Regions from separate parts of the Fructilactobacillus cliffordii genome, predicted to be linked through region 2. Evidence: riboswitches for the same ligand, from Rfam matches in the RefSeq annotation. Region 2 holds a riboswitch; the other holds the start of a gene.
The links. A riboswitch is a leader RNA that binds a small molecule or an ion and turns the genes downstream of it on or off. The one in region 2 is predicted to bind lysine.
Positions count from the first base shown of each region.

Region 1: another riboswitch for lysine. It lies ahead of M3M38_RS05920 (amino acid permease); the one in region 2 lies ahead of lysA (diaminopimelate decarboxylase).

Region 1 covers NZ_CP097117.1:1,203,046-1,208,277, forward strand. The annotation lists gene M3M38_RS05905 (LysR family transcriptional regulator) at 1-162, opposite strand, end outside; gene M3M38_RS05910 (APC family permease) at 276-1,691, shown strand; gene M3M38_RS05915 (cysteine hydrolase family protein) at 1,760-2,320, opposite strand; lysine riboswitch at 2,437-2,605, shown strand; gene M3M38_RS05920 (amino acid permease) at 2,703-4,172, shown strand; gene M3M38_RS05925 (deoxynucleoside kinase) at 4,222-4,860, shown strand; gene serS (serine--tRNA ligase) at 5,133-5,232, shown strand, end outside.
Region 2 covers NZ_CP097117.1:821,429-826,660, reverse strand. The annotation lists gene dapF (diaminopimelate epimerase) at 1-681, opposite strand, end outside; gene M3M38_RS04135 (aspartate kinase) at 697-2,073, opposite strand; lysine riboswitch at 2,253-2,427, shown strand; gene lysA (diaminopimelate decarboxylase) at 2,523-3,824, shown strand; gene dapD (2,3,4,5-tetrahydropyridine-2,6-dicarboxylate N-acetyltransferase) at 3,853-4,560, shown strand; gene M3M38_RS04120 (N-acetyldiaminopimelate deacetylase) at 4,564-5,232, shown strand, end outside.

The DNA.
Region 1 (5,232 bases), 380 kb from region 2:
CTTGATGCCCCGCCGGGAACGTTGCAACAGGCGCACGTTAAATTCGGTCTCTAGACTTGCCACGGTTTGACTGACGGATGACTGGGTGTAGCCCAGCTCGTGGGCGGCGCGCGTGAAACTCCCGGTTTCGATAATCTTTTGGAAGACGGCAAAGCGATTCATTATATCAGTTCTCCTAATGTTTCTATTAAAAAGATTAATTTTACTTATTTAAGTCTAGCCGGTAAGATAAGAAACATCAATTAAAACTTAGATAGCGACGAAAGGAGCAAGCCATGCGAAATCGGATTTTTAAACAAGAATCAGTTACTAATTACATGAAGGCCGATGCTCGGTTAAAACGGACGCTCGGCGCATGGGACCTGGTCGCGCTGGGCATTGGGGCCGTGATTGGAACCGGAATCTTTATTTTGCCAGGCCACGAAGCGGCGCAACACGCCGGCCCGGCGGTAGCAATTGCCTTTTTACTGGCAGCCTTATTGTCGGGAGTCGTGGGCATGGCATATGCCGAATTTTCCTCCGCCATGCCGATTGCGGGGTCAGCCTACTCGTTTGGAACGGTGGTTTACGGTGAAATCGTCGGTTGGATTATCGGTTGGGCGCTAATCTTGGAGTACTTCTTGGCGGTTTCTGCCGAAGCGACTGGGTTTGCCGCCTACTTTAACAATAACCTGTTGGCGCCCCTCGGGGTGAAATTACCCACCGCATTGCAGGCTGGTCCACTCGAAGGAGGAATGGTGAACGTGACTGCTGTCCTGATTATTTTGGTGATTGCCTTGATTATCGCGAAGGGCGCAGACCTCTCGAAGAAGGTTGAAAACACCGCTGTGGTGGTAAAAGTGGCCATTATTATTATTTTCATTGGGATCGGGGTCTTTTACATTAAGTCCGGTAACTACGTGCCGTTTTATCCCAAGCAATTTCGCGGAGCACCCTTCGGACTTGGGGGAATTTCAACTGCGGCTGCCACCGTCTTCTTTGCCTTCATCGGGTTTGACGCGTTGGCTGCCAACTCGGCGGAAACGATTAACCCGAAACGCAACGTGGTGCGCGGGATTTTGGGGACCGTGTTAATTGCAGTAGTCCTTTACGTGGCCTTTTCGTTGGTCTTGGTTGGAATGGTGCACTATACGCAACTAAACGTTGACGATCCGGCTGCTTATGCGCTACACGTTGTTCACCTAGATGGTTGGAACAAGTTGATCACAATTGGAGCGTTGTTTGGAATCTTTACCGCCATGGTAACCATGTTCTTCGGGGGCTCTCGGTTGGTCTATGCGCTGGGTCGTGATGGCCTGCTTTCGAAGAAAATGGGGCAGGTGGATGAAAAGACCAAGGTGCCTCGGAATGCCGTGGTAATCGCGTTGGTCGTCCAAGCCTTCTTTGCCGGAGTAGTACCACTGGAACAACTGGCATCCTTGATTAACGCCGGAACGTTGCTGGCCTTTGCCTGCATCTCCTTTGGCATTATTCCGCTACGAAAGCGCAAAGACATCCCGAACGATGGGTTTAAGATGCCGTGGTACCCGGTCCTTCCAATTCTGGCCGGCTTGTGTAGCATCTATTTCATCATCATGCTACCTAATGCCACCAAGCTGGCGGTCGGATTGTGGATTGTGATTGGTTTAATCGTGTATTTTACCTATGGATTGTGGCATTCGAAGTTGCAACAACGAGATCAATCTGAATAAAGTGTTTAATTTAGCTAACCAAAAAACGCTCTTCCGCATTAAACCGGAAGAGCGTTTTTTGGTTTTAATTAATCTGCAATGCGAGCCCCGAGGGCATTTTGAAAGTGTTGCAAGGCAAATTCTTGGTTTTCAGGCGAAAAGCCGGCGGTTGCCTTAGGATGAATCACCAGTTGGTAACCCAGATTGTAGGCGCTGACCGCAGTGTGCAGCAGGCAGATGTCACTAGCAACTCCGGTTAAATGGAGTTCGGTGATGCCACGGGCCCGCAGCTGCAAGTCTAAATCGGTCCCAGCAAAGGAACTGTACCGCGTTTTGTCCATTTCCCACACGTTGGGGTCGGCTTGGTGTTCGTTGTACCAGGGTTGGAGCTGCCCGTAAAACTCCCGGCCCCAAGTATCTTTGAGGTTGTGAGGGGGAAAGAGCTTGGATTCTGGATGGTAGGGATCGTCTTGTTGGTGTAAATCAGTGGGGAGAATGACAACATCGCCTCTTTCAGCGAATTGATTGGCAAGATTGATAATTGTGGGTTCAGCCGCTTGCGCTGTTTTACCCAGGGTTAATGCTCCGTCATCTGCAACAAAATCGTTGGTATAGTCAATAATCAGTAAAGCCTGCTTGGTGGTCATCATAAACACTCCTTTAGCAATTTTGCTTTAGTATAACAGAGCCAGGACCCAGTTGATGTTAGGACGATTTGCAATTCCGCACAGAAACCCATATACTGGGAAGGAATTGAATAACTTAGAATCTAAGAAGAGGAGCAATTTTCATCAGTACAGCTAGGGAGGGGACCACTCCGAAGAAATAGTTGGAAAGGGAACGTTGCCGAAACTAGCCGGGTGGAACCGGGCTGGTTGGGCCTTGGTTGAAGAAATCAAGGACTGTCGCACTTGATGCGGAGCGCTTTAACGGACTAACCCGAATATCAAAGTGGGGACTCTTCTGGATTAGGAAGGGTCCCTTTTTAGTTGTTGACCAAGGGGATTAGACATATAAGAGGAGGAAAAAAGAATGGCAGAAGAAAAGGTAACTCAGCACGTGAAGCGGGGCTTAAAGTCCCGGCACGTGTCGATGATTGCCCTCGGTGGCTGTATCGGAACTGGTTTGTTTGTTGCCAGTGGAGGAGCCATCAGTAAGGCTGGTCCGGGAGGCGCCCTGGTTGCCTACATTTTAATGGGAATCATGGTGTACTTCTTGATGACTAGTTTGGGAGAAATGGCCACGAACTTGCCGGTTTCTGGGTCGTTTTCAACCTATGCGGCGAAGTACGTGGATCCCGCATTGGGGTTTGCGATGGGCTGGAACTACTGGTTTAACTGGGCGATTACCGTGGCGGTGGACGTTTCGACCGTTTCGTTGGTCATGGCGTTTTGGTTCCCACATTTTCCGGCCTGGATTTGGAGTGCGATTGCGTTAACGCTAATCTTTGTGATTAACGCGTTAGCCGTGTCGGCCTTTGGAGAAACCGAGTTTTGGATGTCGTTGATCAAGGTGATTACCATCATCATCTTCCTCATCGTGGGATTCTTAACCATCTTTGGGATTATGGGCGGGCACGCCACCGGCTTGAGTAACTTTACCTATAAAGATGCGCCGTTTGTGCACGGAATTCCGGGAATCATCAGCGTGTTCGTGGTCGCCGGGTTCTCGTTTCAGGGAACTGAACTGGTTGGGATTACGTCTGGAGAAGCTGATGATCCGCGCAAGAGTGTGCCCAAGGCCATTCACGAAGTTTTCTGGCGGATTATTCTCTTTTACTTCCTCGCGATCTTCGTGATTGCGGCGGTAATTCCGTACACGAGTCCAGATCTGCTAGGTTCATCTGCGAGTGACGTTTCGATCAGTCCCTTTACAATTGTGTTTGAACGGGCCGGATTGGCGGCAGCGGCCAGTGTCATGAATGCGGTTATTTTAACCTCCGTGATTTCATCGGCCAACTCTGGGATGTACGCTTCGACCCGGATGCTCTATTCCATGGCGGACGAGGGTTACGCCCCGAAAATGTTTGGTAAGGTTTCCAAGCGCGGGATTCCTTTCTTAGCCTTGTTGGCTACGACCGCTGTAGCGTTATTAACCTTCTTAACTAGTTTCATGGGTCCGCAGATTTACCTGTGGTTAGTCGCTGCTTCCGGATTAACTGGGTTCATTGCCTGGTTCGGGATTGCACTTTCCCACTATCGCTTCCGGCGGGCCTTTATTGCCCAGGGACACCATCTCGACGAACTGAAGTATCACGCGACCTGGTTCCCATTTGGACCGATTCTCTGTTTGATTTTGTGTATCGTGGTAATCTTTGGCCAAGACGTGGGTGCCTTCGTTCACGGTCAATGGTTCCAAATTGCGGTAACGTACATCAGCGTGCCGCTGGTTTTGGCGCTCTACATTGGTTACAAATTGGTTAAGCATACGCATTTGATTCCATTGGACCAGGTTGACGTTGCTCCGGCTGACTTAAGTCAGGAAAACAAAGACCAGGATTAATGCTACAATGGAAGGTGCTTTGTAAATCAGTGTCAATGGAGGATGCACCATGATTGTTTTATCGGGACCAATTGGAGCGGGGAAGACGACGTTAACCACGCTGTTAGCGGAGCATTTGAACGCGCCCGCTTTTTATGAATCAGTGGATGATAATGAGATTCTGCCGTTGTTTTATCAGGATCCGCAAAAGTACGCCTTTTTGTTGCAGATCTACTTTTTAAACAAACGACTGGATGCGATTAAGGAGGCCAACGCTAACCAGTACAGCGTGATGGACCGGTCCTTATTTGAAGACTCGTTGTTGTTTCATTTAAACGCGGATTTAGGTCGTTCCACCAAGACGGAAGTAGAAACGTACGACTCGTTACTGGCCAATATGTTGGATCCGGTGTCTCCCGATGATTATCAAAAGATTCCTGATCTTTTAATCTACTTGCACGTTTCCTTTGAAACGATGTTAGCCCGGATTAAAAAACGGGGTCGTAGTTACGAACAGATTGAGCACGATGCGAGTCTGTATGATTACTATCGAGAACTTAATCGGCGTTACGATCAGTGGTTTGCTCAGTATGACCTATCGCCCAAGCTAGAAATTGACGGTGATCAACTGGAGTTTGTGGATAATCCACAAGCCCGGGAGCAAATTTTTCGGCTGGTGGATCAAAAAATTGCCCAAATTTTGGGGTAAGTATTGTATAATAAAGAAAATGAAAACTGATAGCGTAGTTTTAGTAGAACCACAGAGAGATGACGGTGGGTGGAAGTCATCGTTCGAAATTTCCGCTACGTTTTAAGGGCAGTTAATCCTGCACGGTGATACCGTTACCATCAAATTGAGGGCTTGGCTATTGATTAGTCAGGAACTTGGGTGGTACCGCGAACAAAGACCTTCGTCCCAATTGTGGGACGGGGTCTTTTTTCATGCAGAAAAAGAGCGAAGCATACGAGGAGATTATTAATATGTTAGACATTAAGTTAATTCGGCAAAAACCAGATTGGATTAAGGAAAAGCTGGCCACCCGGGGTGTGAGTCCAGAAACGATTGATCAATTATTGGAAT
Region 2 (5,232 bases):
GCCCACGCCCCGTTCGTAGGTTTTGACGAAGAGTTCGTCCGGACCTAGAATTTCGGCAAAGTTGAGGTTTACTCCGTCAGGAAAGTACGGGTTTTGGCCGTTTAAGTAGGGACCTAATTGGGACTGTAAACCACCGGTTAAAGTTTCGTGGTCCATGAAACTAATCAAGTGGGGATTAGGAACTGCAATCGCGGTAAAATCAAGGTCTGGGGCAAGTTGGGGCAACGGTCGGTTTAAGACCGTGTTGCCGTCAAGTTCTGCAAACGGAAAGGCAGCCGCGTTGAAACGCACCGGGGCAATTTCGACCCCAAATGCTGGTACTTCCGGTGCTAATGTTTCAGCTTGTTCCACATGTAAATCAGCGTCTTGGGTTTCGACTAAAAATTTCGTTTGACCACTTTGTTCGGCAAGGTAGCGAGCGACCGTCCGCAAGCCGTTTCCACACATGGAAGCAATACTACCGTCAGCGTTAACTACCGTCATCTTGCCGGTACACCCCAGATGGTCGGAGTGATCAACGACTAGGATGCCGTCGATATCGTTAAAACGGTCGTCGTCACTTTGTTTTAGCTGCACGGCTAACTGTGAAATTTGGTCGAGGGTGGGTTCAGGATCGAATTGAGTCCGATCCAAGATGAAAAAGCGATTTTCAGAGCCATGGACTTTGCGTAAAGTTGGCATAATTAAGATCTCCTGTTAGTAATTAAAAATCCGGTTGTTATCAAAGAAGTGCTGGTAGATGAGTTTGACCGATTTTTGTGCATCAGCCTCATCGGTGCCCAGCATAATTGAGATTTTGGAAGCACCTTCGTTAATCATGTGAATGTTAATGTTGTGGTCGGTCAGGGGGCGGATGATTTTTTCAATCGTGTTTGGACTCAGTTGCATCCCTTCGCCGACGATCATAATGATGGCATAGTGGTCAATCCATTCTAACTGGTCAGGATGGAGTTCGTTTCTGATGTCATTGCACATCGCCTTGACCTTTTGTGGGGTCAGCTGCTTGTTATCAAAGATGATGGTTAAATCGTCAATCCCAGATGGCATGTGTTCGTAAGAAATCCCGTATTTGTACAAAATTTGGAGCAGTTTTAGGGTGAAACCGACTTCCTTGTTGAGCAGATAGCGGTGTAGGTAGAGGGCGGAAAAGCCCTTTGAACTGGCTACCCCGGTGATAAAGCCCTTTGGTTTAAAGCCCTTTTCCGGCACAATCAAGGTTCCGGGTAAATCCGGTTGGTTGGTGTTTTTGACGTTAATTGGAATCTGAGCATCGATGGCCGGAAGCAACGCCTCGTCGTGAAAGACGGAAAATCCGGCGTAGGACAGTTCTCGCATTTCCCGGTAGGTCATCGTTTGGATTCCCTTGGGTTGGGAAACAATGTGAGGATCAACCGAGTAAATCGCGTTGACGTCCGTAAAGTTCTCGTAAACTTCGGCGTGCAGCCCCTTGGCGACAATCGAACCGGTAATGTCAGATCCACCCCGCGAGAAGGTTGCAATCGTCCCATCATCCTCATTAATTCCAAAGAAGCCGGGAAAAACCATGTAGTCGGGATTGTCTCGGTAAGTGGCAAGGTGGTCGTAAGTGTCATCTGTAACGTGGGCATCGTTGACGGGGCCAGCCACGTTAAAGCCGATTTCTTTAGGGTCCATGAACTGGGTGGGAAGTCCGAGCTTGACTAGAATCTGACTTAACAGGTAGGCGTTCAGATACTCACCATGGGCTTTAAAAGTTGCTAGTTGGTGGGCGTAATCTGGATAAGTTTGGGTAGCTAAGCCCTGAATGACCGCTTGAATGTGGTCCATGACGGCTGCCGGTACGTTAAAATGTTCGGCAATGTTTTGATACCGGGCAATGATTTCTGCTTGTAGGTCGGCTACGGCGGCCCGTTTTTTTACTGCTTCTGAATACTGAATCAGTAAGTCCGTAACCTTGATGTCGCCCTTAAACCGGGTTCCGGGGGCCGAAACTACGATGGCCCGGCGCTCTGGATCTTGTTGGATAATGTGGATGATTTTTTCGAACTGGGTGGCGTCCGCTAACGAACTGCCCCCAAATTTAACTACTTTCATAGATTATTTAACCTCGTTGGTTGGATTACTAGTGAAACTATCATCATTTTTTTAATTGTGCAACTCAATTATGCGCAATAACGGACATTTTTGGCAAACTCTATATAGAAATAAAGAAATTTAGGTCAGGAAGCTAGCAAGAGGTTGACGGCTGGGGGCTTTTTCGTTATGCTGGAAACAAATCAAATAGAGGTCGCACGGGATAAAAGTACTTAGGGGAGTTGCCATCCAACTTTGAAGCTAGGGAAAGGGTTCCGTGCCGAAGTGCTAGGGGAGATGGACCTTAGATAACTGGGACGTAGTTTAAGAGACTGCGGACTGTCGGGATTCAGTTCCCGGGGAGCTATTCATAAAATCGATTCTAACCTGCGACAATAGGGTCTTTTGGACGGAGCTTCCGTACCGAAAGGCCCTTTTTGTTTGGTTATAGCGATTGAGGAGGAAAAAGAATGTTAAGTAGTGATGAAGTTCAGGATAATCAATTATTAATTGGTGGCATCCCGGCCACGAAGCTTGCAGATGAATTTGGCACCCCGCTGCAAGTCTATGATGTGGCTAAGATTCGCCAGCAGATTCGGGCCTTTGCCCGGGTGTTTGAAGAACAACATGTGGACTACGCAGTTAGTTACGCCAGCAAGGCCTTTGCCTGTGTCGCCATGTACCAGGTGGTTAACCAGGAACACGCGCACATTGACGTGGTTTCGGCCGGTGAATTAGCGACGGCCATCAAAGCGGATTTCCCGATGGAAAAAGTTAGTTTCCACGGGAACAACAAATCTTACGAAGAGTTACAAATGGCCGTCCGGCATCACGTCGGCACGATTATGCTCGATAACTTCTATGAAATTGGATTGTTAGCCCGGGTCCTAGAGGAAGAAGACGCGGAAATTAACGTAATGCTACGGGTTTCTCCAGCCGTTTCGGCCCACACCCACGAATTCATCCAAACTGGTCAACAGGACAGTAAGTTTGGGTTTGACCTCTTGACCGGTCAAGAGGACCAAGCGCTGCAATTGGTGTTAGACCAACCGCGGATGCATCTGCAGGGAGTTCATTCCCACATTGGTTCGCAAATTTTTGCGACCGACGGCTTTAAGATTGAAACCCAGAAACTGGTGCAGTTAATGAAGCGGTGGCGCGATGAGTTTAACTACACGCCACAGGTGGTGAACGTTGGAGGGGGCTTTGGAATCCAGTATACGGATGACGATCACCCGATTCGTCCAGAAGAATTTGTGGAACAGATTTTAACGACCTTGAAGGAAGAAACGGAAGCCAACGACTTACCGTTACCAGCGGTCTGGATCGAACCGGGTCGTTCAATTGCCGGTCCCGCCGGCGTGAGTCTTTACCGGGTCGGATCGCAAAAGACGATTTCAGAAATTCGCAAGTACGTAGCGGTCGACGGCGGAATGGGCGATAACATTCGCCCCGCCCTTTATGGTGCAGCTTACGAAGCAGTGGCCGCCGACAATGTCCATCCCGAAAAGACCGAAACGGTCACGGTAGCTGGTAAGTACTGTGAATCGGGAGACATCCTGGTGAAGGATGCGCACCTTCCTGAGGTCAAAGCAGGTGACGTGATTGCCGTACTAGCAACCGGGGCTTATGGGTACTCGATGGCTTCCAACTACAACCGGAATCCACGTCCTGCCGTGGTCTTCGTTGAAAACGGAAAAGCTCGGGTTGTGGTGAAACGCGAAACGTTAGCGGACTTGACGCACCTAGACGTTGCCCTTGATGAAAACTAACCTAAACATTTAATGAAGGAGTAAAAACATGGCTGAAATGAACGCACAAGAAATCATTCAATTTATCGGGAACGCGGAAAAGAAAACGAACGTGAAGGTTTATCTCAAAGGGGACCTTGCTGCCATTGATTTTCCGGCTTTGCTGCGCGCGTTTGTAAATGATCAAACCGGCGTGATCTTTGGAGACTGGAAGGACGTCAAACCGTTCCTAGCCGCTAACGACTCCCACATTACTGACTACGAAATTGAAAACGACGGCCGGAATTCAGCCGTTCCGTTGTTGGATACGAAAGACATTGAAGCCCGGATTGAACCCGGTGCTATCATTCGGGATCAGGTTAAGATTGGCAAAGACGCCGTGATTATGATGGGCGCTTTGATTAACATCGGGGCCGAAATTGGGGCCGATTCCATGATCGACATGGGCGCGGTCCTAGGTGGCCGGGCCATCGTCGGCAAGCACTCTCACATTGGTGCTGGAGCTGTTTTAGCTGGAGTGATTGAACCAGCTAGCGCTAAACCAGTGCAAATTGACGATGACGTGTTAGTCGGCGCCAACGCCGTGGTAATCGAAGGCGTGCACGTCGGTAAAGGTGCCGTAGTAGCTGCTGGCGCCGTGGTAACCGAAGACGTCGCTCCTTACACGGTGGTGGCTGGAATGCCAGCGAAGAAGGTCAAAGACGTGAACCAAAAGACCTTGGACAAGACCAAACTCGAAGACGACCTGCGGGGCTAAACCATGACATTGGATTTACACGAACTTTATCAAGAACTCCATCAGATTCCAGAACTCGCCTTACACGAATTTCAAACGCATGATCTGTTAATGAAGCAGATTGATGCTTTGACAGCTGACTGTGACTTCGCGGAGGTGCAGGTTCCGGAACAGTTACCGACCGCCATCATGGTGTTATTACATGGAAGTAACCCGACCCGGACGATTGGGTACCGGACGGATATTGATGCCCTACCGGTGACTGAAGATACCGGATTGCCGTTTCGGTCGCAGCACGAAGGCCGGATGCACGCCTGTGGGCATGACATTCACATGACCGTGGCCGTGGGGGTGCTGGCCCAGTTTGTAAAAGCACAACCAACCGATAACCTGCTGTTCTTCTTTCAACCAGCCGAAGAAAGTGAGAACGGGGGGAAGTTGGCGTATGAAGATGGCCTCTTTACCGGGCAATGGCGACCTGATGAATTTTACGGCTTGCACGATAATCCCCAACTTCCCGCTGGCGCCATTGGTTGTCGGATGGGGACCCTCTTTGCTGGGACCACGGAAGTGGACGTTCACTTTACGGGGACGCAGGGACACGCGGCCTATCCACAATTCGCGAACGACATGGTTGTCGCTGCCAGTCAGTTCATCGGGCAGGTGCAAACGATTGTGTCGCGGAGCGTCGAT